4 regions of the Actinoallomurus sp. CA-150999 genome follow, and region 1 is predicted to be linked to each of the others. Evidence: riboswitches for the same ligand, from Rfam matches in the RefSeq annotation. Region 1 holds a riboswitch; each other region holds the start of a gene.

The links. A riboswitch is a leader RNA that binds a small molecule or an ion and turns the genes downstream of it on or off. The one in region 1 is predicted to bind cobalamin.
Region 2: another riboswitch for cobalamin. It lies ahead of ACQP2O_RS41210 (putative cobaltochelatase); the one in region 1 lies ahead of ACQP2O_RS44975 (ribonucleoside-diphosphate reductase subunit alpha).
Region 3: another riboswitch for cobalamin. It lies ahead of bluB (5,6-dimethylbenzimidazole synthase); the one in region 1 lies ahead of ACQP2O_RS44975 (ribonucleoside-diphosphate reductase subunit alpha).
Region 4: another riboswitch for cobalamin. It lies ahead of cobN (cobaltochelatase subunit CobN); the one in region 1 lies ahead of ACQP2O_RS44975 (ribonucleoside-diphosphate reductase subunit alpha).

What each region holds. Positions count from the first base shown of each region.
Region 1 covers NZ_CP192063.1:9,769,217-9,774,025, reverse strand. Annotated here, with positions in the region: gene ACQP2O_RS44990 (histidine phosphatase family protein) at 1-212, opposite strand, end outside; gene ACQP2O_RS44985 (CbtB domain-containing protein) at 414-635, shown strand; gene ACQP2O_RS44980 (CbtA family protein) at 671-1,528, shown strand; cobalamin riboswitch at 1,652-1,867, shown strand; gene ACQP2O_RS44975 (ribonucleoside-diphosphate reductase subunit alpha) at 1,967-4,219, shown strand; gene ACQP2O_RS44970 (ribonucleotide-diphosphate reductase subunit beta) at 4,216-4,809, shown strand, end outside.
Region 2 covers NZ_CP192063.1:8,908,172-8,912,980, reverse strand. Annotated here, with positions in the region: gene ACQP2O_RS41225 (hypothetical protein) at 326-601, shown strand; gene ACQP2O_RS41220 (DUF6504 family protein) at 800-1,075, shown strand; gene ACQP2O_RS41215 (LLM class F420-dependent oxidoreductase) at 1,081-2,109, opposite strand; cobalamin riboswitch at 2,314-2,435, shown strand; gene ACQP2O_RS41210 (putative cobaltochelatase) at 2,495-4,618, shown strand; gene cobO (cob(I)yrinic acid a,c-diamide adenosyltransferase) at 4,682-4,809, shown strand, end outside.
Region 3 covers NZ_CP192063.1:9,144,820-9,149,628, reverse strand. Annotated here, with positions in the region: gene ACQP2O_RS42280 (transglycosylase SLT domain-containing protein) at 1-300, opposite strand, end outside; gene ACQP2O_RS42275 (hypothetical protein) at 506-988, shown strand; gene bluB (5,6-dimethylbenzimidazole synthase) at 1,180-1,800, opposite strand; cobalamin riboswitch at 1,834-2,028, opposite strand; gene ACQP2O_RS42265 (hypothetical protein) at 2,575-3,627, shown strand; gene ACQP2O_RS42260 (hypothetical protein) at 4,000-4,338, shown strand; gene ACQP2O_RS42255 (hypothetical protein) at 4,366-4,809, shown strand, end outside.
Region 4 covers NZ_CP192063.1:8,962,542-8,967,350, forward strand. Annotated here, with positions in the region: gene cobN (cobaltochelatase subunit CobN) at 1-2,460, opposite strand, end outside; cobalamin riboswitch at 2,502-2,671, opposite strand; gene ACQP2O_RS41465 (helix-turn-helix domain-containing protein) at 2,844-3,428, shown strand; gene ACQP2O_RS41470 (MFS transporter) at 3,521-4,807, shown strand.

The sequences.
Region 1 (4,809 bases):
GGCGCGGTCGCCGCGTCGAGGCCGAGCGCGGCGGCGGTCTGACGGCAGCGTTCCTCGGGCCCGCGGTAGGCCGCCGTGACACGGCGCACGGTTCCCGCGGCGGCCGTGGCCGCTTCGGCGCCGTGCGCGTCGAGGGGTTCGTCGTCGGGGAAGCGGGCCTCGCGGGTGGCGCGGGTGGCCGCGTGCGCGATGAGCGCGAGCCGAACGGTCATGGGGCGGGTGACCTCCTGCGACGTTGACGGTGCCGAATTCTGGACGTACGATCCCGGCGAACGTGATGGTAAGAGGAAGCCGGTGTGAATCCGGCACGGTCGCGCCACTGTGTTCCGGCCCTGGGCCGGAGAGTCAGACCCTCCGCCATCTAAGCGCTCCACCCGTGACAGGGACGCTGGATCCCTTGAGGAGGCTGTGACATGACGACCCCCACGCTGCCCGCTCCGCGGACGAATACGACCCCGGTGGTGGTGTCGGGTACCCGGGCCGCTCTGTGGCTGTTCGGCACCGTGCTGTTCGGCCTGGCCGTGTACTACTTCATCGGCGTCGACCAGGGCGCGACCTCGGTCTTCGGCAACAACATGGCCATTCACGAGTTCGTCCACGACGCCCGGCACTTCCTCGGGTTCCCCTGCCACTGATCCGGCCCGCGACACCACAACTCTAGGAGTACGCCGTGGAACGGCGATTCATCCTGCGTGGGCTGCTCGTGGGCGCGGTCGGTGGAATCCTCGCGTTCGTCTTCGCGCGGATCTTCGCCGAACCGCAGATTCAGGCGGCCATCGACTATGAGAGCGGCCGGGACGCCGCTCAGGCGATTCTCGACAAGGCGGCGGGCATCACGCCCGAGGCCGCCGGCCCGGACATCTTCAGCCGCACCATCCAGGCGAACGTCGGCATCGGCGTGGGCGTCATCCTGTTCGGCGCCGCGATGGGCGGCCTGTACGCGGTGGCCTACATCCTGGCCTGTGGCCGCACGGGGAACCTGCGGCCACGGACGCTGGCGCTGCTGGTCGCCCTCGGCGGGTTCCTGGGCTTCTACCTGATCCCCTTCGTCAAGTACCCGGCCAACCCGCCGGCGATCGGCCACGGCGAGACCATCCGTGATCGAGGCGGCCTGTACCTGCTGATGGTCGGGTTCTCCATCGCGTTCCTGATCCTGGCGGTCTGGCTCGGCCAGAGGCTCAAGCCCCGCTTCGGGAACTGGAACGCCACCCTGCTGGCCGGGCTGGCCTGCGTCGTGGCGCTCGGCGTCGTGATGTCCGTGCTTCCCTCGCTCGGGCACCTGTCGGCGAACGTCCACGAGTACGGCCGGCACGCGACGGAGACGCCGCTGCCGCTGAAGAACCGGCAGGGCCAGATCGTCTACCCGGGCTTCCCGGCGGACGTGCTGTTCTCCTTCCGCCTGTACTCGGTGGCCGCACAAGCGATCATGTGGGCCGCGATCGGCCTGTGCTTCGCGCCGATGGCCGAACGCCTGCTCGCCCGTACGGCCGAAGGCCCCCGGACCGCGCAGGCACCGGTCACGGCGTAGGACACACCCCTGGAGGCCCTCGGTGGATCACCGCCGGGGGCCGTTCGGCGTGCCTGGGCTCCGCGATCCTTCTCGGCGACACCCCAATATCTGGTGGTTGTTCATTTCGACTGCCCCTACATGTATGGTTCTCGTGTTGCTGGTTCACCTGTGCATCGTGTGGCGGGTGTCGTAAGAGGGAACCCGGTGAGAGGCCGGGACTGCCCCGCAGCGGTGAGTGGGAACGACCGCCGTCAACAGCACTGGGCCCGACCGGGCCCGGGAAGCGACGGCCAGTAGGACGCGCCTGACGGCGTGCTGCCCGCGAGTCCGAAGACCTGCCAGTGACCCGTGCGCGAGAGCGCGCGGTCGTCCAGGCCTCGTGGGAGGGTCGGCGGCGGAGCCTTGTCGTCCGTGCGCGTCTTCTCACGAGGGTGAAGCCCACGAGGAGAGAGCACCGTGACACAACAGCTCATCGCGCCCCCTACGCCGCCCGAGGCCACGCTCGCGGCCGAGATCGAGCGCGTCTGCGCCGGATTGCCGGCGGCCGATCCGCTGCTCATCGCCGGAGCCGGTGATCTGGCCGAGGCCGTACGGCGGGCTGCCGCGCTGGTCGTCACCGACCCGGTCTACTCGACGGTGGCGGCCCGGCTGCTCGCCCGGTCGATCGCGGAGGAGACCGGGCCGGTGACGTTCACCGAGTCCGTCGCGGCGGCCCATGGGCAGGGGCTGCTCAACGAGCAGACCGCGGGGTTCGTCGACCGCAATGCGGCGGCGCTGGACGCGCTGGTCGACCACTACGCCGACGACCGGTTCACCTACTTCGGGCTTCGTACGGTCTACGACCGGTACCTGCTGCGGCATCCGACGACGCGGCGGGTGCTGGAGCGCCCGCAGCACTTCTTCCTGCGGGTGGCCTGCGGGCTCGCCGAGAGCGTGGCCGAGGCGGCGGAGCTGTACGGCCTGATGTCGCGGCTGGCGTACCTGCCGAGTTCGCCGACGCTGTTCAACTCCGGCGCCGCCCGCCCGCAGCTGTCCTCCTGCTTCCTGCTGGACTCGCCGCGCGATGAGCTGGAGGCCATCTACGAGCGGTACGGCCAGGTGGCCCGGCTGAGCAAGTACGCCGGCGGCATCGGGATCTCCTGGAGCCGGGTGCGGAGCCGGGGCTCGCTGATCCGGGGCACGAACGGGCACTCCAACGGGATCGTGCCGTGGCTGCGGACGCTGGACGCGAGCGTCGCGGCGGTCAATCAGGGCGGCCGGCGCAAGGGCGCCGCGTGCGTCTACCTCGAGCCCTGGCACGCCGACGTGGAGGAGTTCCTCGAGCTTCGGGACAACACCGGGGAGGACGCGCGGCGTACGCACAACCTCAATCTGGCCAACTGGGTGCCGGATGAGTTCATGCGCCGGGTCGAGGCGGACGCGACCTGGTCGCTGTTCGATCCCAAGCAGGTGCCGGAGCTGGTGGACCGGTGGGGCGAGGAGTTCGACCGCGCGTACCGGGCGGCCGAGGCCGAGGGCCGGTTCGTCCGGCAGGTCCCGGCGCGGCAGCTGTACGGGGCGATGATGCGCACCCTCGCCCAGACCGGCAACGGCTGGATGACGTTCAAGGACGCCGCCAACCGCGCCTGCAACCAGACCGCCGAGCCCGGCAACGTCGTGCACCTGTCCAACCTGTGCACCGAGATCCTCGAGGTCACCCACGACGCCGAGACCGCGGTGTGCAACCTCGGCTCGATCAACCTCGCCGCCCACGTGACCGACGACGGGGTCGACTGGGCGAGGCTGCGGGCGACCGCGCGTACGGCGGTGCGGTTCCTGGACCGCACGATCGACCGCGGCTTCTACCCGACGCCGGAGGCGGCGAAGGCGAACCGGCGGTGGCGGCCGATCGGGCTCGGCGTGATGGGCCTGGCGGACGTGTTCTTCCGGCTGCGGCTGCCCTTCGACTCACCCGAGGCGCTCGCGCTGTCCACCCGCATCGCCGAAGAGATCGCGCTCGCGGCGTACGGGGAGTCGGCGGCGCTGGCCGCGACCCACGGCCCGCACCCCTCCTACGACCGGACGCGCGCCGCCCGGGGCGTCCTGCACCCGGACCACTGGCCCGACGCCGGCCCGGTCCACGCCGCCGAGTGGGAGGCGCTGCGGGCCCGGATCGGTGAGGTCGGGCTGCGCAACTCACTGCTGGTCGCGATCGCGCCGACCGCGACCATCGCCTCCATCGCCGGCTGCTACGAGTGCATCGAGCCGCAGGTGTCCAACGTCTTCAAGCGCGAGACCCTGTCGGGGGAGTTCCTGCAGATCAACACCTACCTGGTGGCGGATCTGAAGGCGCGCGGGCTTTGGACGCCGCCGGTGCGCGACGCGATCAAGCGCGCCGACGGATCGGTGCAGGAGATCGAGGAGCTCCCCGCGGAACTGCGGCGGCTGTACCGCACCGCGTGGGAACTCCCGCAGAAGGCACTGATCGACCTGGCCGCCGCGCGTACGCCCTACATCGACCAGTCCCAGTCGCTGAACCTGTTCATGGCCAGCCCGACCATCGGGAAGCTGTCCTCGATGTACGCCTACGCCTGGCGATCGGGCCTGAAGACCACGTACTACCTGCGGTCACGGCCGGCCACCCGCATCGCGCAGACGACCGTCGCCCCTGCCCAGGAAGCGCTCATGTGCTCCCTGGAGAACCCCGAGACCTGCGAGGCCTGCCAGTGAGCACGTCAGGAAGAGACTTCACGAGCCTGCTCGACCCTGGGATGGACCTGACCCTGCGGCCGATGCGCTACCCGGCGTTCTACGAACGGTTCCGCGCGGCGATCCGCAACACCTGGACCGTGGAGGAGGTCGACCTGCACTCGGACCTGGCCGACCTGTCCCGGCTCACCCCGGAGGAACTGCACCTGGTCAACCGGCTGGTGGCGTTCTTCGCCACCGGCGACACGATCGTGGCCAACAACCTGGTGCTCAACCTCTACACCCACCTCAACGCGCCCGAGGCGCGCCTGTACCTGTCACGGCAGCTGTTCGAAGAGGCCGTACACGTGCAGTTCTACCTGACCCTGCTCGACACCTACCTGCCCGACCACGACGAACGCGTCAAGGCGTTCGCCGCGGTGGAGAACATCCCCTCCATCCGCGACAAGGCCGAGTTCTGCTTCCGCTGGATCGACTCCCTCGGCGCGATGGACCGGCTGCGGACCCGGGAGGACCGGCGGGCGTTCCTGCTCAACCTGATCTGCTTCGCCGCCTGCATCGAGGGCCTGTTCTTCTACGGCGCCTTCGCCTACGTCTACTGGCTGCGCTCG
Region 2 (4,809 bases), 860 kb from region 1:
CGGACATGGGGCGCCTCCATGGCGAGCGTCCTGCGGGAATGCCGAGAAGAGGGGGGAGTGGTGGTGGGCCGCGGTGGGTGAGGCCGAAACCCTCGGCCGGACCGCGGAAGGGCCGTTGAACTGTGCACGGGTGATGCCGAATCCGTCTGATCTATTTGTCCGAAAATACTTGCACGTCAAAGTGGGGGAGGACATCCTGACAGGGAAGGTCACTCACCGTTGCCATCTGGGCACCTTTTGCCACCGGATGGCACCCTACCTGTTCAACGCCCTAGGGCGTACCCCTTCCTGCCGTATCGTCCAAGCGCGAGAGGGGTGGCAACCCATGGCCGCCACTGCGGATTCCCCGTCCGGGCCGCGGCGCCGCCACCTGGAGGCGCTCGCCCGCGAGGTCGAGGCCCGCGGTCTGCGCGGCGTGCTGGTCGGGGCCGAAGAGCCGATGCTGCGCGTGGTCGAGCCGGCCGGCGGGCGGAGCGTGATGGTGGTCGCCATGCCGACGTCCCGCATCGCTTGGTCGTACCTGTGGGGCCGAGGCGGCCAGGCGGACGCCGCCGACCCCGCGCGCGCCGCCGAGGCGATCGCGCACTCCCTCGGCCGCTGAGTCGCGGCGGTCGCCGGCCGACTGAGAGGTCGCCTGCCGGCCGGCGCTTTACAAAACCCACTTCCGAACGTATGTTCGAACTTGTCGCCTGCCTTCCCCCAGGCTCACTCCCTGTCATCGATCCGGAAGGTGGGCGGCCCGCGTGGGCGGAGCGAGCGAAGGGTTTGTGGGGCGTGGAGACGCGCCGGGCGGCGGCCGATGAGCCGGGTGTACGGCGACCCGGTCGAGGTCTGGGTCAGCGACGGCAGGCCCTCGCGCTTCGTCTGGCGCGGCCGGCTCTACACGGTGCTGCGCGTCCTGGATCGCTGGGTCACCACCCGCGACTGGTGGCACGAACGGCACCCTGAGGCCCCGGAAGGCGCCGAGCGGGAGTTCTGGCGCGTCGAGGCCACCCCGGACCGGGCGATCGGCGTGTACGAACTGCGTCACGACCAGGCGACCGGCACGTGGATGCTCTCCCGCGCTTGGAACTAGGGATCTCAGGACTCGACGAGGTCGCGGATGGCCTTCAGGGTCGGTTCGTCCTTCACTCCGGCGATGAGGAGCGTGGTCACGGGGGAGTCCTGCCACAGCCGGAGGCGTTCCTTGATGCGGCCGATCGGGCCGAGCAGGGAGATGGAGTCGGCCAGCTCGTCCGGCACCGCCTTGATCGCCTCGTCGCGCCGGCCCGACAGGAACAGCTCCTGCACGCGTACGGCCTCCTCGGCGTAGCCCAGCCGCCCGATCAGGTCGAGGTGGAAGTTGCGGTCCTTGGCGCCCATCCCGCCGATGTAGAACGCCAGCGGGATCTTGGCGAACTCCAGCGCGGTCGCCAGGTCGTCCGTCACGATCGTCGTCACGGTCGCGGCGATGTCGAACCCCTCCCTGCGGCCCGCCAGCGACGCGCCGAACACCGCCTCGATCTGCGTCGGATCGACGAAGAGGGGCAGCCAGCCGTCCGCGATCTCGGTGGCGAGGGCGATGTTCTTCGGGCCCTCCGCGCCGAGGTACACCGGGATCCGCGGGCGTACGGGATGGACGATCGACTTGAGCGGCTTGCCGAGGCCGGTGACGCGGCCGGGAGCGTACGCCGACGGCGGCAGCGGCAGCGGGTAGTGGGGGCCGGCGGAGGTCACCGGCTCCTCGCGCCGCCAGACGTCCCGCATGATCCGGACGTACTCGCGCGTGCGCTCCAGCGGCCGGGCGAACGGCACGCCGTACCAGCCCTCGACGACCTGAGGGCCGGACGCGCCGATGCCGAGGGTGAGCCGGCCGCCGGACAGTGCGTCGAGGGTCAGCGCGTGCATGGCGGTCGCGGCGGGGGTACGGGCGGACATCTGGACCACCGCCGTGCCCAGTTTGATGCGCGACGTCCGGGCGCCGTACCAGGCGAGCGTGGTGAAGGCGTCGGAACCGTACGCCTCGGCGGTGAAGACGTATTCGTAGCCGAGCCGTTCGGCGGCCAGCACCGTCTCGGTGGCGTCCTCCGGATCCCGCTGCCAGTAGCCGACGTTGATGCCGAGCCTCATCCGCGCGCCTCCTCGAAACTAGAACACGTTCTATTCAAGCAGATCGACGTCGATCCGGCACGGGCCCGAGGCTCTGCGCCGAACCTGCGCTCTCCCTGCGCCGGACCCGCAGTGTCCCTGTGCCGGGGCCGCGATGCCCCTGCGTCGGACCTGCGGTGTCGCGGGCCAGACCGGATATGTCATGCTGTCTTCCGGCGATACGCGGAGGAACCCGGTGTGAATCCGGGGCTGTCGCGCAACTGTGACCGGGGAGTTCTTCCTCAAGAATGGCCACGGCGTGAGCCGGAAGGTCGAGGGCGGGCGGCGAGCCGGGAGCCAGGAGACTCCGGCCGCCGATGCCAGGCCACCTACGGGCGCGTTAACCCGAGGAAAGGACGACCACCGGGTGAACACCTATCCGTTCTCCGCCATCACGGGGCTGGACGACCTCAAGCTCGCCCTCCTGATCAACGCGGTCTCCCCGGCCGTCGGCGGCGTGCTGGTCCGTGGCGAGAAGGGCACCGCCAAGTCCACCATCGTGCGGGGCCTCGCCGCGCTGCTGCCGGACGTCACGGTCGTGGCGGACTGCCGGTTCTCCTGCGACCCGCAGGCGCCGGACCCGCAGTGCCCCGACGGGCCGCACGTCGACGACGACGGCACGCTGGTCCGGCCGGCGCGGCTCGTCGAGCTGCCGATCGGCGCCGCCGAGGACCGCCTCACCGGCTCGCTCGACCTCGAACGCGCCCTGACCGAGGGCGTCCAGGCATACCAGCCCGGCCTGCTGGCCGAGGCCCACCGCGGCGTCCTGTACGTCGACGAGGTGAACCTGCTCCACGACCACCTCGTGGACCTCCTTCTCGACGCCGCCGCGATGGGGCACTCGTACGTCGAGCGCGAGGGCGTCTCCATCCGGCACGCCTCCCGGTTCCTGCTGGTCGGCACGATGAACCCCGAAGAGGGCGAGCTGCGGCCGCAGCTGCTCGACCGGTTCGGCCTGACGGTGGAGGTGGCGGCCACCCGGGACCCGGAGGAACGGGCGGAGGTCGTCCGGCGGCGCCTGGCCTACGAGGCCGATCCCGCGGCGTTCACGCTCGGCTGGGCGCGGGCCGAGGCCGAGCTGGCCTGGCGGATCGGCCAGGCCCGCGCCAGGCTCTCCGAGGTCGTGCTGCCGGACGGCGCGCTGCGCCAGATCACGGCGGTGTGCGCCGCGTTCGAGGTGGACGGGCTGCGCGCCGACATCGTGATGGCCCGCGCCGCGATGGCCCTCGCCGCCTGGCACGACCGGACCGTCGTCACCGCCGCCGACGTCCGTATCGCCGCCCGGCTCGCCCTCCCGCACCGGCGCCGCCGCGACCCCTTCGACGCGCCGGGCCTGGACGAGGACAAGCTCGACGACGTCCTCGAGAACACCGGCGGCTACGACTCCGACGACGCCTCCGAGCCGGACGTGCCCCAGCCACGCGGGGGAAGCGAGCCGGACACCGGACCCGACCCGGACATGACGGTCGACTGGGACGCCCGGCGCAAGCCTGACGACGAGGATCCCGACGACCCCGGCCCGGACGACGGGCCCGACGGCCCCGGGCCGGACGGCTCCGGCCCGGACGGGCCCGGCGACTCCGACGGGCGAGACGCCCGCGAGGGGCCGCTGGTCGACATCGAGCAGGCGCTGTCGGGCGAGGGCGCGTCGGACGAGGACGACGAAGAGCGCACCCGGGTGGACTCCCCGGAACCCGCGCCCGCCGACGCCGTCTACCGGACGCGGGTGTTCACCGTGCCGGGCCTCGGCGACGGCGCGCCGGGCCGCCGCTCGCGCGCCCGCACACCGTACGGCCGGACGACCGGCGCGCGTCCGGGCGCGCGTTCGCTGCACCTGACCGCGACGCTCCTCGCCGCCGCCCCGCACCAGCGCGCCCGCGGCCGCACCGGCCCCGGGCTGGTGATCCGCTCCGGCGACCTGCGCGAACGCGTCCGGGAGGGCAGGGAGGGCAACCTGGTGCTGTTCGTCGTCGACGCGAGCGGCTCGATGGCCGCCCGGCAGCGGATGCGCGCGGTGAAGGGCGCCGTGCTCAGCCTCCTCCTCGACGCCTACCAGCGCCGCGACAAGGTCGGCCTGATCACCTTCCGGGGCACGTCCGCCGAGCTCGCGCTGCCCCCCACCTCCTCCGTCGAGGCCGGGGCCCGCCGCCTCGAGACCCTGCCCACCGGCGGGCGTACCCCGCTCGCCGCGGGACTGCTGCGCGCCGCCGACGTGCTGCGCGGCGAACGCCTGCGCGACCCCGCCCGCCGTCCGCTGCTCGTCCTCGTGACCGACGGCCGGGCGACCCACGGCTCACCCGCCGACGCGCTGCGCGCCGCCGGACTCCTGCACGGCGTCACCGCCGTCGTGGTCGACTGCGAGCACGGCCCCGTACGCCTCGGGCTCGCCGGCGGGATCGCCGCCCGCCTCGGCGCCGAGGTCGTCCGGCTGGAGGAACTGGCCGCCGACGCCCTCACCAGTGTCGTCAACGACAGCAGGGCGGCGGCGTGACCCCGGAACGAAAGATCAATCTCGACGATGAGTTCGTGACCGTCGTCGTACGGGAGGACTGACATGCCGCAGGGAAAGCCGTCGCAGGTGCCCGATGACGGGCTCACGACCCGCCAGCGCCGCAACCGGCCCCTGGTGGTCGTCCACACCGGGCCGGGCAAGGGCAAGTCCACCGCCGCCTTCGGACTGGC
Region 3 (4,809 bases), 620 kb from region 1:
GCCCGGGTCGTGTGGCTTGTCCGATTCGTTGTACAGGATCGCCATCAGCAGTTTCGGGCTGATCCTGGCCTCGCGTGCGTGCTTGATGACCTGTGCGGCAAAGCGCGAGGGGTCGTTCGAATCCGACGTCGAATCCGATCGGCCAGGAGCCTTGCCACTCGGTGTCGATGCGACGCCGGACCTGCCGGACCCGGTTGGTCGCATGCCGCCGGAATCATCTCCGCCGTGTTTCAGCACCCAGAACGCCGCGGCGACAGCCACGACCAGGATGACAAACCATCGCCCCGGATGGTCTCGCACCCAATGCCTCCCCGAATCCGCGCCGATCGATGCTTTACAGTCTGGCCCCCGATCAGCCTCATGCCATCGATCTCAAGGATGATGACGCCGGATTCGGAGGTCATACCCGCACCGTAGGACTGAGAGCTTCCCGGCCCTACGTCATTCCGGGTACAGCCGGCCACCGTGACCGCGAAGAGCCGATGAGTCGAAGTACGCTCGCCGAGTGACCGAACAGGTGCCGCGAGACCACAAGGCCCGCCGCTTGGAACAGCGTCGCCCACGCCGGTTGCGGGACGTTCATCCGACCCGGCGGGGACTGGTGCTGGCCTGGTGGGGATTCACCGCGACGTTCGCCGGGCTGCGCCTGCTGACTTGGGCGATCCACGTCCACGTCGCCGGCCTGGGGAATGTCCGGGTCGGTGGCGTGCACATCCACCACTACATCTGGGGCATCTTGGCGCTGATCGCCGTGGGAGCATGCGGACTCGTCGAGCGCTCCCCTCGCTGGCGCATGTGGATGGGCCTGGCCTTCGGCATCGGGCTCGCTCTTGTCGTCGACGAGGCCGCCCTGCTGATCGAGCTCAAGGACGTCTACTGGGACCATGAGGGCGGGATCAGCGTGGCCATCGCGATCATCGTTATCGGCGTGGCAGGTAGCGCTCTCACCCTGACTCGAGCACCACGGACCGAGGCCGAAACGGGCTGAGCACGACCCCACGATCCGGCCGCATGACCTACGGTACGGGGCGGCGACGCCGGTACCGGCAGCCGGCGTGGAGCCGAAGGCCGTCCAGCCCACGCGCCTTGCGCTCCCTTCGTGCACCACATCCAGGGACATGACCCATGCGCGTGGGGCACTACGAACCTGCGGTGACCTCCGGTGACGCCCTGCGGGGCTCACCAGCGGTTGTGATGGATCGCCGCCTCCACGGGGCGACGGTGGCGCCAGCCGTGCCGTTCGAGATCCGGCACGGCCTCCAGATGGGTGACCGGCCCTACACACAGCCAGGCGACGGGCCGGATTCCGGTCGGAATACCGAGCAGCTGACGCAGGTGCGGTTCGCGGTAGAAGGACACCCAGCCGACGCCCAGGTCCTCGGCGGTGGCGGCCAGCCATAGGTTCTGGATGGCCAGGCAGACCGAGTACAGTCCCGCGTCGGCGATGGCGTGTCGGCCCAAGACCGCGGGGCTGCCCCGGTCGGGATCGTAGGTGACCACGATCGACAGGCTGCTCTCCAGTACACCGTCGATCTTTATCCGGGCGAAATGGTCGGCGGCGGCCGTGGTGAGGGTGGCGGCGAACGTGGTGCGTTCGTGCTGGACGTGGTCATGGAAGGCGCGCCGTACGGCCGGGTCCTCCACGATGATGAAGTCCCAGGGTTGGGAGAGCCCGACACTGGGCGCGGCGTGCGCAGCCGTCAAGATCCGGTGGAGGACGTCTTCTGGTATCGGCGCGCCGGTGAACTGGGCGCGCACGTCACGGCGACGGTGGACCACGTCGTAGATGCCGGCGTTCATGGGCAGGCTCCCGCTGCGTCAGGCCACCGTGGCGGTGGCCGGTGGAGCGAGGCCGGTCTTCGGACTTCCGGATCGATGCCTGACCATCCGCCTTCCCGGCCTGGCGGCCAGTGGCTGCGCGTGCGCGCGTGGACGGCGGCTCCCCGGTTACCGCGGCGGGCCCGTGCCGGAATTTCACCGGCTTCCCGATTCTCCCCTCGTAGGGGCACCTCGCGTCATTCCATGCCGGCCGCGAGCGTACCAATCCCCGTCGCCCCCGATACTCGCGGCTCCTGAACCAGGTCGTCTCGACCGAAGACGCGCACCCGTACGCCGCGACGGCGTCGTCGAGCAGCGCGAAGCCGCCGGGCGTACTCGGGAAAGATCGGTGGTATTCGCCCGAAAATGGAGCCGTCCGTTGGTGAACCCGAACACGGTGGGATTCGTATGCCTTACCGAGGGGTCGGCCTACCGCCGATACCGCCTGCGTACGGGGCGAGGGGCCGACATTGGACCGCCGCGCCGTCGCGTGGAGGAGGTGCACGGACGACCGCCCTCTCTCTCGCCGCGACCGAATCCGTCACCGGAGGTAGATCGTGACCCGCCGGAGGATGCGGACCGGGGACCGGCCGGGCCGGGGCTCTGGACCACGCCGACCGAGCCACGCTGGAGCGGCTCGACGAAGCGCTGCGCCGGCACGTGCCCTCATCGGGAGGGACGTCCCGCAGCACCCGGTCGGCGCGCCGCTGGACCCGATGCCGCCCGCGATCTGATTCAGACCTAAGGAGAGCGATCTTGTCTTCGCAGTCAGGACCCGGCGAACGCGTGGAGTCGCTCGGTATCCGCCGGCCGGTGGAACTGCCCAAGGCGGACATCGAGGAGGCAGGAGACCTGGCGCCGGCCGGCGGCGCCGAGTCGGCCCACGACGGCGACCGGTCCGCCACCGAGGAGAAGAAGGCCGTCGAGGAGAAGAAGCCCGCCGAGAAGAAGGCCGACGAGAAGAAGGCCGACGAGACCGAAGAGCGGCCGAAGGACACACCGTCGGCGGCGAAGGAGCAGGAGGACCCCGCCCCGGCGACGGACGTCGCGGTGGAGGTCGCCCCGCAGACCGGTGCGGCGAACGCCGACGAGATGCCGCCGGACCGGCCGAAGAAACCCGTGCTGGCCGCGGTCGCGATCGGCGGGGCCGTCCTGCTCGCGGTCCCGATCCTGCTGATCGGCACGGGCTCGCGCCACGCCAAGAAGCACCCCGCCTCGGGGACTGCCGACAGGGTGCTGGCCGGTAACGGCCAGCAGCCTCCGCCGGGCGCGTACACCTCCATGTCCCCGTCGGCCACCCCGACCCCGACACCCTCAGCACACGCGACGGACAAGTCGGCGGCCCCCAAGAGCGCCGAGCCCAAGGCCTCCGGCAAACCCTCACCTCGCGCCCATGCGGCCAACAAGGGCGGTCCCTCGGGTAAAGCCGCCCGCAAGGGCGTTCCGGCGAGTGAGAAGCCGATGTCGGGCGGGAATCCGTTTGCACTCGAAGTGCATGCGCCGTACGACCTCAACGTGGGTAAGACCCTGCGCACGAACCGCCTCGCGTTGACCATGCAGACGGGCGGCGACCTCGTGCTGCGCGACACGAGCAGCAAGATCATCTGGTCCAGCGGGACGCATCACGCCGGTGCGTACGCCGAGTTCCAGAGCGACGGCAATCTGGTCGTCTACGTCAACGGCAGACAGGCGGTCTGGGCGTCGGGAACGTCCGGCCACGATGGCGCGACGCTGGTGCTCCAGGCCGACGACAACATGGTGATCTACAACGGCCACAATGTGACATGGGCGACCAACACCAACAGGTGAATCCGCGGTCGAGCGATACCGTTCGCGGAAACCTTCCCTGACCGGACGGCCGTCGAGTTCGCCGGTCCGACGCGGCACCGAAGGTGAGTGTTGAGCGGGCGGCGGTCGAGGCAGGTCAGGATCTCGACCAGGCGGCCGGGATCTCCTACTCGGGCACCTACGGCACGAAGCCGGCGATCTTCGGTGTGACCGGAGCGGGCAGTCCCGCCGTGACTCGCGCCTCAGAGTCAGCCCAAGCGTGGCGTGGGCCGGCACTCGAAGGCCCGTGTCGGCCACCCTCTTACAGACAAGACTGTGTGTTAGAGACTACGATGGTCCCTGGAACGCAGGCACAGTCTCAGCGGGAGCTGATGATCACCCGAGGATGACGCGATGAGTGAACGCGAAAAACTGCAGTTTCCGGATCGGTCGGTCTTCAACGGTGCGGCGAGCACCGTGTCAGACGGCCTCGAACCTCTTTCCGGCACCTCGAATCAGCTGGCAGGTCTCGGAGTTTCCGAAGCCCTCGTCGGCATGTGGCCCACCGGAATAGAGCTCGCAGCCGCTATCGGAATGGCGCTTGGAGTCGCGGCCGCAGCGCATGAGAATCACGCCAAAAGCGTTCAGACCGCCGCCGACAATATTTCCGAGGCCGGGAAACGGTACCACGCGACCGAGGCCGAGAACTGCGCCATTATATCTCATCTGGAGTCCATTATCCCCAACCCGTAAGACGAACGATTCCAAGGAGGTTCGCTCGTGCCAATCGCGGAAGTCGCGGAGTCGCTATTCGCGGCGATCAACTCGGACGCGATCATCGGGTGTGGTAGCGCCATCAAGGAAATATCAAGCCTGTACGGAACCCTGGGCTCCACCATCGATACCGCCCACCAGCAGTTGTTTACGGGTGACACGACGTGGAGCGGGGTCGCGGCGAGCAAAGCCAAGAACACCATGTCCGATCTGACGGTGTCCAGCGGCAGTATTCAGAGTGCACTCAATACCATTGGCGACACTCTCGTCACGTACGGTGCGGCGCTGAAGCCCTTCCAGGGAAAGGTGTATCCCACTCCTGTGCCGGGGTCGCGCGATCCCGAGGCGGCTGCGGACCTGGCGATCACGGGGGCCGCCTCTGCCGTCGCGGCCCTTGAGATCGGCGCTGCCGTACTCAAGATGATGCCGATCGCGAAACAAGGGGCGAGC
Region 4 (4,809 bases), 810 kb from region 1:
GGTCGGCAGCACGTTGACCAGCCCGCGCGTGGGCGAGCCGGACGGGCCGGCGGGCACGTAGCCGCCGTCGAGCGCGTGCAGGACCGCGTCGATCTCTCGCGACGTGGCGTCCAGGCGCGGCACGACCTCGTGCGCGCCGAACTCCAGCAGGCGTACGACGTCGGGAACCTCACTGCCGAGCACCTCGGCGCAGACGGCCGCCGCCCGGGAGGCGTCCCAGCCGAGCGTCTCCATGCCGACGACGAGCCGGCGCGCCACCGCCTCGAGGAGGTCGACCACGTCGGAGGCGGTCCGCGCGGGACCGTCCACGAGCTCGGCGAGCGCCGTGGCCTCGACCCGCGCGCCCGGTTCGGCGAGCAGTTCGCGCTCGTCCAGCCCGTAGGCCTGCGCGATCGCGGCGCGCAGGCCCGGCAGCGCGCCCGCCCGGCCCGCCCACACCTGCGCGGCGCGAAGCACGGCCAGCACCAGGTTGACGCGCTGCTCCGCCTCCGGCGCCTGGCCGAGGATGTGCAGGCCGTCGCGGATCTGAACGTCCTTGATCTCGCAGAGGTAGCCGTCGATGTGCAGGACGAAGTCGTCGAAGTCGCCCTCGCCCGGCTCGTCGCTGACGTGCAGGTCGTGGTGGAGCTCGGCGGCCTTCACCAGCGTCCAGATCTGGGCGCGCACGGTGGGCAGCTTCGCCGGGTCCATCGCCTGGACGGTGGCGTACTCGTCGAGGAGCTGTTCGAGCTTGGCCAGGTCCCCGTACGTGTCGGCGCGCGCCATCGGCGGCACCAGATGGTCGACGACCACGGCGTGGCCGCGCCGTTTCGCCTGGGTGCCCTCGCCCGGGTCGTTGACGATGAACGGGTAGACGAGCGGCAGGTCGCCGAGGACCGCGTCCGGAGCGCACTCGGCCGACAGCCCGAGGCCCTTGCCGGGCAGCCACTCAAGCGTGCCGTGCTTGCCGAGGTGGATCACCGCGTCGGCGCCGAACACCTCGTCCAGCCAGCGGTACGCCGCCAGGTAGTGGTGCGAGGGCGGCAGGTCGGGGTCGTGGTAGATCGCCACCGGGTTCTCCCCGAACCCGCGTGGCGGCTGGATCATCAGCACGACGTTCCCGAACCGCAGCGACGCCAGCACGATGTCGTCGTCATCGGTGTACAGCTCGCCCGGCGGCTCGCCCCAGTGCTCCCGCATGCCCTCGCGCAGCGACTCCGGCAGCGCGGTGAACCACCGCTCGTAGTCCTTCAGCGGCACCCGGGCGGGCGCGGCGCGCAGCTGGTCCTCGGTCAGCCACTCGACGTCGTGGCCGCCCGCCGCGATCAGCGAGTGGATCAGCGTATCCCCGTCGGTGGGGTGGTCGCCGACGTCGTAGCCGGCCTCGCGCAGGGCCGCGAGCAGGCGGACCGCCGAGACGGGCGTGTCCAGGCCGACGGCGTTGCCGACGCGGGCGTGCTTGGTCGGGTACGACGACAGCACGATCGCGAGCCTGCGCTCGGCGACCGGCGTGTGCCCGAGCCGTGCCTGGCGGGCGGCGATCCCGGCGACGCGTGCGGCCCGCTCCGGGTCGGCGGTGTACACGGGGATGCCATCCGGTCCCTCCTCCTTGAAGGAGAACGGCACCGAGATCAGCCTGCCGTCGAACTCGGGGATCGCGACCTGCATCGCGGCGTCCATCGGGGACAGCGCGGCGTCCGACGCCTCCCAGGTGGCACGGGACGTCGTCAGGCACAGCCCCTGGATGACGGGGACGTCCAGGGCGGCCAGCGCCCCGGCGTCCCACGCGTCCTCGTCACCGCCCGCCGACGCGTCCGCGGCCACCGCCCCGCCTGCGGCGAGCACGGTGACGACCAGCGCGTCCGCCCGGCCCAGCAGTTCTAGGAGCTCTTCGTCGGCGGAGCGCAGGGAGCCGCAGAAGACGGGAAGCGCGTTAGCGCCCACCTCCTCGATCCGCTCGCACAGCGTGTCCACGAACGCGGTGTTGCCGGACAGCTCGTGCGCCCGGTAGAAGACGACGCCGACGGTCGGCCGGCCGTCCTTCGGCTCGGCGCCGGTCTGGTGCACGCCGTACGCCGGCATCCGCCGCGGCGGCTCGAAGCCCTCGCCCGTGAGCAGCACGGTGTCGGACAGGAAGCGGGCCAGCTCCCGCAGGTTGTCCACGCCGCCCTCGCGCAGGTAGTCCAGCGCCTCCGCGGCGACGCCGGCGGGCACCGTCGACAGCGCCATCAGCTCGGCGTCCGGAGCGGCCTCCCCGCCCAGCGCGATCAGCGGCAGGCCCCGGCGGCGCAGCTCCTCCACGCCCTCCTGCCAGGTCTTCAGCCCGCCGAGCAGCCGGACGACCACGACGTCGGCGCCCTCGCAGAGCCCATCGAGGTCGGCGACGTCCAGCCGGGACGGGTTGCCGGTCACATATCCGGCGTTCGCGGAGCGCGCCGACAGGAGTTCGGTATCGGCCGTTGAGAGCAGCAGGACACGCACGTGTCGTTCCTTCCCTCGGGGGTCCTCGCCCCGGCTCGGGTAAAAGGTCACCGACGGCGGGAAGTCTCCTGACTCCCAGGTCACCGCTCCCCCGCGGCCTTCCAGCTGGTCGCCGTGGCCGTACACGCGGGTTCGCTACCTGGTCACAGTTGCGGGACAGCCCCGGATTCACACCGGGTTCCTTCCCCTCTCCGTCGCGCGCCCAGTCTACGAGCACCACCCTCGGCCCGCACTGCCCCAGGTCACCCGGCTCTGACCCCGGTCTTGGATGAAACTCCCAGGACGCCCACGGGACCGCCCGCGACCATCACCCTTGACATGATGAAGAACTTCATTATGGTGAAGAACTAGTCGCCTCGAAATGGACATTGAGGGAGGTCGCAGTGAAAGATGCCAGCGTGCCGGAACCCGAGCTCGCCATCGTCGCTGTCGGCCGCCAGATACGTGCTCTGCGCAAGGAGCGCGGTCTCACCCTCGACGAGCTCAGCGAGCGGTCCGGCGTCAGCACAGGGCTGATCAGCCAGGTCGAGCGCGGCAAGGGCAACCCCGCCTTCGCCAGCCTCGCCCAGCTCGCGCACGGACTCGACGTGCCGATCGGCCGGTTGTTCCACATCACGGACCAGGTCTCACCCGTGGTTCGCAAGGATGAGCGGCGCAGCCTCAGCCCGCACGGCACCGACGACAGTGCGGTGTACCAGTTGCTCACGCCGAACCTGGACGGCGCTCTGGAGGTGCTGTGGGTGGAGACCTCACCCGGGCATGACACGAGCGCGACCCCGTTCCGGCACAACGGTGAAGAGTTCGGCCTGCTGTTGTCGGGGCGCAAGGACGTCTACGTCGACGGCGTGAAGTACAGCCTGGAGCCGGGTGACTCGATCACCTACCCGTCCAGTGTCCCGCACTGGTATTCCAACCCCGGATCCGAACCCGCCGTCTCCATCTGGGTGATCACGCCTCCCACCTGGTAGGCGCCCGTCTCTCTCAGCGCACCGCGACCGTACGGTCCCGGTGTCGGCCTCGCGCGGCCTGATGCCGCCCGACACCCCAGCGAGGTGCCCTCATGGCATCCACCCTTGACCAGCAGACGTCGGCCGCGGCCGGCCGGCTCTCCTCCCGTCGTACCCTGCTCGCCCTCGGCGGCGGCAACGCCATCGAGTGGTTCGACTGGACCGTCTACGGTCTGCTCGCCGCCCTCATGGGCCCGCATTTCTTCCCGAGCGCCGATCCGGTCTCCGCCACCTTGTCCGCGCTGGCGGTATTCGCGGTCGGCTTCGTCGCACGGCCGCTCGGCGCGATCATCCTCGGCACGCTCGCCGATCGGGTCGGCCGCCGCCGGATCATGCTCGTCTCGGTCGGATCGATGGCCGTCTCGGCGGTCGTCATCGCGGTGCTGCCGACCTACCAGGAGATCGGGGCCTGGGCCGGTGTCATTCTCGCCTGCAGTCGCATCGTGCAGGGCATCTCGACCGGCATCGAGGCACCGCTGACCTCGACGTACGCCGTCGAACTGGCGCCGCCCGGCAAGACCGCCCGATTCGGCGGAATCCTGGGTTCGTACGTGCAGCTCGGCATCTTGGGCGCGTCCGTGGTCAACTTCGTCACGAGCGCCGTCGTCGGCGACGCCGCCATGGCCGACTGGGGCTGGCGGGTGCCGTTCGTGGTCGGTGCGGTCGCGGGCATCGGGGTGCTGTGGCTGCGCCGCGGCCTGCCCGAGACCACGCATGCCGAGCCGGGCACGGGCACCCGCGACCTGTGGGCGCAGGTCGGCCGGAACAAGCTCGCCCTGCTCGCGATCGTCTTCGTGGTCGCCGGCGCGCAGACGTTCAACTACGCGTGGAATGTCGGGCTGCCTGGCCTGGCCCGCTCGGTGTACCACGAGAGCCCCACCGCGATCTTCGGGGTGACGTCGCTGCTCGGCGTTGTCTGCTCGATCCTCTTCATGGTCTTCGGGCGGGCCGCCGACCGGTTCCGCATCTCGCGGACCTTCGTCGCCGCCCAGCTCCTGGCGGTCCCGTTCGTCTTCCTGATGCTCGCCTACAACAGGCCGGGCGTGGTCGTGTTCGCGGTGGTCATGTTGCTGGGCGGCGTGAGCATGGCCTTCACCATGGCGCTCTACAACGTCGTCGCGGCGACTCTGATGCCGGCGAGCTGCCGGGTCACCGGGGTCGGCCTCGGCTACGCCGTCGGCGTCGCCCTGTTCGGTGGGACCGCGCCCTACCTGCTCCTCTGGCTCCGCAAGATCGGCGCCGTGTGGGCCTTCCCCGCGTACGCCGCCGTCATCTTCCTCGTCAGCGTTCTGCTGTACCGCATTGCCTACCGGCGCGGCTCGGTCCGCGTCGGCGACTGAAG